Regions from separate parts of the Serratia sp. C2(1) genome, predicted to be linked through region 1. Evidence: predicted binding sites of a transcription regulator. Region 1 holds the regulator's gene; the other holds the start of a gene.

Region 1 (3,402 bases):
TCAAAAAAGGGAATGCAAACATGAATTCTAGGAACAAGGACTGGCATCCGGCGGATATCATTGCGGCTTTACGTAAGAAAGGAACGACACTGGCAGCAGTATCGCGCAAAGCAGGGCTTAGCTCATCCACACTGGCAAACGCGCTATCTCGGCCCTGGCCAAAAGGGGAATGGCTGATTGCCGAAGCTCTGGATGTCCATCCTGCAGAAATCTGGCCAAGCCGCTATTTCGATCCGCAAACCAACGATCTGCTAAATCGAAAAGCCCGTATCAGGTCGTGATTCGGGCATAAAAAAACCGCCGGTACGATGTCCGGCGGCTTGTGCATATTCATGCGTTCTGGGTTGATCAGTTATTGATAAACTTTTCACCCAGTTCGATATCTTTATGCAGAACATCCAGCATCTCTTCCAACGCTTTCTGCTCGAACGCGCTCAGAGTACCGATGTCTTTACGTTCTTCTACGCCGTTTTTGCCCAGCACCAGCGGTTGTGCGAAGAAGCGGGCATATTTGCCGTCGCCTTCCACATAAGCACATTCCACCACGCCTTTTTCACCTTGCAGTGCACGCACCAGAGACAGGCCGAAACGTGCCGCCGCCTGGCCCATTGACAGAGTTGCGGACCCGCCACCGGCTTTGGCTTCAACCACTTCAGTACCCGCATTTTGGATACGCTTGGTCAGATCCGCCACTTCCTGCTCGGTAAAGCTCACGCCAGGGATCTGCGACAACAGGGGAAGAATGGTCACGCCAGAGTGCCCGCCGATAACCGGCACGTTCAGCTCTTCCGGTTGTTTGCCTTTCAGCTCAGCCACGAAGGTGTTGGAACGGATGATATCCAGCGAGGTCACGCCGAACAGTTTGTTTTTGTCATAAACACCGGCTTTCTTCAGCACTTCTGCGGCGATTGCCACGGTGGTGTTTACCGGGTTGGTGATAATGCCGATGCAGGCTTTCGGGCAGGTTGTTGCCACTTGCTGGATCAGATTACGCACGATACCTGCGTTGACATTGAACAGATCTGAACGATCCATGCCAGGTTTACGCGCAACGCCGGCTGAAATCAGCACTACGTCTGCGCCGTGCAAAGCTGGAGTAGCGTCTTCGCCGCTGAAGCCTTTGATTTTAACTGCGGTAGGGATGTGGCTTAAGTCGACGGCAACGCCTGGGGTAACGGGGGCAATGTCGTAGAGAGAGAGTTCAGAACCTGAAGGAAGCTGGGTTTTGAGTAGAAGGGCGAGGGCCTGGCCGATACCGCCAGCAGCACCGAGAACTGCAACTTTCATCCTATACTCCTTTATTATCTTAAATATATATAGCGCCGTGAATACGTTAGTTACGGACCTTAAATTATTACACCTTTAAAAACAATCTCTTAACAGTCTGTTTGAGAGCTGGCGCAATAAAACTGCCGATGCCACGCTCATTTTAGATTAAATGGCTTACACATTAAGGGCATAGCGCACATTAATCAAAAATAGTGCGAGGTTATTCACAAGCAAGTTAACCGGCGGTTACATTACACCCTTACATAACATCAGAACAACATCATTTTAATAACATTTTCTTTACCGCCGCGGGCCGCTTTTTCGGTCACTGAAAGGGCATATTCATGGGGTACGGATTTTGTTAAAATGCCGCCCTTTCCTCATTGTCCGGGCATTATTGTTTTTTTCGGGCGTCCTTTTATTGCATAAAAATTCATTTATATGCATAATAATCACTTCTATTGTCAACATTCCACGGTGCAAAATGCGTAATCCCGCAAAGCAGGAAGATCTGATCAAAGCGTTTAAAGCGTTATTGAAAGAAGAAAAATTCAGTTCTCAAGGCGAGATCGTTTTGGCGCTGCAAGAAGAAGGCTTCGAAAACATCAACCAATCCAAAGTATCGCGCATGCTGACCAAGTTCGGCGCGGTGCGTACCCGCAATGCCAAAATGGAAATGGTGTATTGCCTTCCGGCCGAACTCGGCGTACCGACCACCACCAGCCCGCTGAAGAATCTGGTGCTGGATGTCGACCATAACGATGCCGTAGTGGTGATTCATACCAGCCCCGGTGCCGCGCAACTGATTGCCCGCCTGCTGGATTCGCTGGGCAAATCCGAGGGCATTCTCGGCACCATCGCCGGTGACGACACCATTTTTATTACCCCGGCCAGCAGCTTTACCGCTCGCCAGTTGTACGAAGCCATCCTGTCGTTATTCGAACAAGAGCTATGATGCACCACGCTAACAAAATGCGGCTGACGGTCGTGTTTTGTTAGCGCTTCTTTAACTCTGCCTTACCTTTTCCTTCACCCTGCCACGTTTAAAACCTGATTTCCGCTTTGCTAAAGCACATTCCAATGACATTTATACATAGCTAGTGATAGCTACTGCATTCTTCCGCACGTTTGGTCAAAAACGCTTACCTGATTGAAATTACATAAATTTAACATCGAAAGATCGTTTTATGAGCGATTTTTATTCCATAAGGTTATTAAAGATAAGAATCATCATAATAAAGTTTCACAAGAAACTGTTAGCGAACTATTAATTTTTAGAGTTACTAGATGTATACTCATTTCCGTGACGTAAATCACAGTTCATTGGAACTGATAAAAGAATACGATAAGGTGAAATCATGAAAATTAAAGCTACAGTTGCAACTCTCAGCCTCCTGTCTGTGCTTTCCTTTGGCGCATTTGCAGCACAATCCGTTGATGCAGATCAAGCAGCCAAACTGCAGTCCGCAGGCACCATTACCGTCAGCGGCGTAGCCGGTGCCCCTTCAGATATCCGTCAGGCGCTGTCTGAAAAAGCCGATGCCCGTGGCGCGACCGCTTACCGTGTGATCGAAGCGCGCAATGAAGGCAACTACCACGCCACGGCTGAAATTTATAAATAAGACCCCGGCATTACCCGGCAACGGGCAATTCCTCTCTGGAAACCAGCATTGCCGATAACAGCTTTCAAGAATAATAAACGCTGTAAAGCCCTTCCTGGCTGTTATCGCTACAGGACACACGATCATGAACATGAAAGCTACCCTCGCGGCAATTAGCCTGATGTCAGCCCTTTCGTTCGGCGCTTCAGCCGCTACGTTGATCACCAATGACCAGGCCGCGGATCTTCAGTCTGTCGGCACCATTACCGCCAGTGGCGTCACAGGTGCACCTTCGGATATTCGTCAGGCGCTGTCCGACAAAGCCGATAAACAAGGCGCTAAAGCGTACCGCGTGATCGAAGCCTACGAAAACGGCAACTGGCACGCGACTGCCGAAATCTACAAATAACAATTCAGAGAACGCGATTGCCGAACTGATTACCCTCGTCACTGCCACTGCCGAGTTCTGTCGTAAACGCGAATTCTCTGAAGATTATCGTCGTCCTATCCGACGAACCCCGTTGCCCTCGCT
Region 2 (3,402 bases), on a different contig from region 1:
CGTTCATATAACCCCTGGCCCAGTTCTGTATTTACCCTGCATCTTTCAAGCCGCATCTGCGTTGGCTTCACACTTTCGCCCCGGTCACTTGGTTGATCCAAGCTCGCGGGGACTCACGCGTTTGCCGCCTGGCTGCAACTTGAAATCTATTGGGTAGATGATTTTTATCTTGTAAGTAAATTTCACGTGTCAGGCGAAGAGCGCCTGTTTCATCTCGCCACGTTCCTGTCCAATCGTCAATTGACACTATTTTTAGCAAAAAAACATCAAAATCGGCGCATTTTCTGAAATTTAATTACGGCGCGCCGGTTATCAGTCTGGCTTATTTCATTGTATTGATACTTCTTAAGAGGTAGGGGGAATGATAAATCATTAACCCTACCTTGTGTCTGGTTTATTGATGGCAAAAGTGCTCGACCAACTGGCCCAGCAGCTTGCGCGTCGGCTCGATAAACGCCGTATCAATGTATTCATCCGGTTGATGCGCCTGGTTGATTGACCCTGGACCAAGCACCAGCGTCGGGCACACCTGCTGGACGAACGGCGCTTCGGTGCAGTAGTTGACCACCTGAGTACGGGTGCCCAACAGTTGCTCAATCACCGCCACCATATGGTGATCGGTCGGGCACTCGTAGCCCGGGACCGAGGCGTGGAGTTCCTCAATGTTCAGGCGGCCCGGCCAGCGCTGGCTGATCGGCTCCAGCGTCTGGTGCATCAGTTCGTTGATATTGTCGAGCGTCATGCCCGGCAGCGGGCGAATATCCAGGTGCAGTTCACAACAGGCGCAAATGCGGTTGGCCGCGTCGCCGCCGCTGATATGGCCGAAGTTCATCGTCGGATAAGGCACGGCGAACGCCGGATTGTTGTAGCGCTCCTGCAGCGTTTTGCGCAGTTCCATCAGGCGGCCGATGGTGTCGTGCATCAAATCGATGGCGTTGACGCCGCGTGCCGGGTCGCTCGAGTGTCCGGACTGGCCGACAATGCGGATGGCGTTGGCCATATGCCCTTTGTGCGCGCGCACCGGTTGCAGTGAGGTGGGTTCGCCGATAATGGCGAAATCCGGGCGGATGGCTGTCGAGGCGGCGAAATAACGCGCGCCAGCCATCGTCGTTTCTTCATCTGCGGTTGCCAGAATGTACAGCGGCTTGGTCAGCTTGCCGGCATCGATGTCGCGCACGGCATCCAGAATAAAGGCAAAGAAGCCTTTCATGTCCGCGGTGCCCAGGCCGTACAGCTTATTGTCGTGTTCGGTCAGAGTGAAGGGATCGCGTGTCCAGCGGCCTTCGTCATAAGGGACGGTGTCGGTGTGGCCCGCCAAAAGCAGGCCGCCGCTGCCTTCGCCAATGCTGGCGAGCAGGTTGAATTTGTTGCGGGTATCGGGCACCGGCTGTACGTCGACGCGGAAGCCCAAATCGGCAAACCATCCGGCCAGCAAGTTGATTAACGCTTCATTACTTTGATCGAGGGCGCCATCGGTGGCGCTGATCGACGGAGTGGCGATCAACGCCCGGTACAGCTCAATAAATGGAGGTAATTTCATCTTCACTGTTGACAGCCTTTGGTTAGGGTAGTATCAATATTCATGCATTTATTTTGAATAAAAATACAGTAAGCTAGAGCGTAAGGGAACCCGATTCCCGGATGATTATAAAAACATCAACGCTCGACCACGTGGGTGAACGGCGAAACAACGCTGGTGAGCCCGGTTACCTGAGTCGAATACGACCACTCGTAAGCCAAGAAGGTGAAAGGCCACATGTTGAATACGCTGATCGTTGGTGCCAGCGGTTACGCCGGAGCGGAGCTCACGGCCTACCTGAATCGTCACCCACATATGAACATAACCGCATTAGCGGTTTCAGCGCAAAGTGCAGATGCAGGAAAATTGCTTTCTGATTTGCATCCCCAGTTAAAAGGCATCGTCGATCTGCCGTTGCAACCGCTGGTTGACGTGGCTGCCGCCGCCGATGGCATCGACGTGGTGTTCCTGGCCACGGCGCACGAAGTCAGCCACGATATCGCGCCTTTGTTCCTGGCGGCGGGTTGCGTGGTGTTCGATCTGTCCGGTGCGTTCCGCGTGAAAGACGCCGGTTTCTATACCCAATACTACGGTTTCGAACATCAGTACCCCGAACTGCTGGAGCAGGCGGTGTATGGCCTGGCGGAGTGGCAGAGCGAAAAAATCAAACAGGCGCAACTGATCGCCGTACCGGGCTGCTACCCAACGGCGGCACAGTTGGCGCTGAAACCCTTGATCGAACAACAGCTGTTGAATCCTGACCAATGGCCGGTCATCAACGCCACCAGCGGCGTCAGCGGCGCGGGCCGCAAAGCCAGCGTGACCACCAGCTTCTGCGAAGTGAGCTTGCAGCCGTACGGCATCTTCAACCACCGTCATCACCCGGAAATCGTTGCGCACCTGGGCACGCCGGTCATCTTCACGCCACATTTGGGTAACTTCCCGCGTGGTATTCTCGAAACCATCACCTGCCGCCTGAAAGCCGGCGTTACCGAGCAGGACGTGGCTGCAGCCTATCACGCCGCCTACGACGACAAACCGCTGGTGCGGCTGTACGACAAAGGCGTGCCGGCGTTGAAAGCGGTGGTGGGCCTGCCGTTCTGCGATATCGGCTTTGCCGTTCAGGGCGAACACCTGATCGCCGTCGCGGCGGAAGACAACCTGTTGAAAGGCGCGGCCGCTCAGGCGGTGCAATGCCTGAATATCCGTTTTGGGTTCCCGGAAACCCAGTCATTACTTTAATGAATAACCAGCGTGGGATGTAAACAGCGATGAATCCGTTAATTATCAAGTTAGGTGGCGTGTTATTAGACAGTGAAGAAGCGCTGGAGCGTTTATTCACCGCCCTGGACAGCTACCGTCAGCAGCATCAGCGCCCGCTGGTTATCGTTCACGGTGGCGGTTGCCTGGTGGATGAGCTGATGAAACAACTTTCTCTGCCGGTGGTGAAGAAAAACGGCCTGCGGGTGACCCCTGCTGACCAGATCGACATCATTACCGGCGCGCTGGCCGGTACTGCCAACAAGACCCTGCTGGCGTGGGCCATCAAGCACCGGATCAATGCGGTGGGCCTGAGCCTGGCGGACGGCGGCAGCGTTTCCGTGACCCAACTCGATCCGGCGCTGGGCCACGTAGGCAATGCGCAACCGGGTTCACCGGTGCTGCTCAATACCCTGCTGGGCGCCGGCTACCTGCCGGTGATCAGTTCTATCGGCATCACCGCCGAAGGGGAATTAATGAATGTGAACGCCGATCAGGCGGCGACGGCCCTGGCCGCCACGCTGGGTGCGGATTTGATCCTGCTGTCGGATGTCAGCGGCATTCTCGATGGGAAAGGGCAACGCATTGCAGAAATGACGGCACAAAAAGCGGAACAACTGATT

What was found. Region 1 encodes ArgR, which controls arginine synthesis, uptake and breakdown. Its sites were predicted from a motif close to ANTGAATAAAAATACANT; they were not measured.
Region 2: argC (N-acetyl-gamma-glutamyl-phosphate reductase) is a predicted target of ArgR. The motif match lies at 1,593-1,610, and genes of this name have one in related genera.

Annotation. Positions count from the first base shown of each region.
Region 1 covers NZ_JAZFBA010000002.1:89,218-92,619, reverse strand. The annotation lists gene V2S86_RS15970 (helix-turn-helix domain-containing protein) at 21-281, shown strand; gene mdh (malate dehydrogenase) at 349-1,287, opposite strand; gene argR (transcriptional regulator ArgR) at 1,754-2,224, shown strand; gene yhcN (peroxide/acid stress response protein YhcN) at 2,628-2,891, shown strand; gene yhcN (peroxide/acid stress response protein YhcN) at 3,016-3,279, shown strand.
Region 2 covers NZ_JAZFBA010000007.1:13,374-16,775, reverse strand. The annotation lists gene ppc (phosphoenolpyruvate carboxylase) at 1-7, opposite strand, end outside; gene argE (acetylornithine deacetylase) at 395-1,540, opposite strand; gene argC (N-acetyl-gamma-glutamyl-phosphate reductase) at 1,757-2,761, shown strand; gene argB (acetylglutamate kinase) at 2,791-3,402, shown strand, end outside.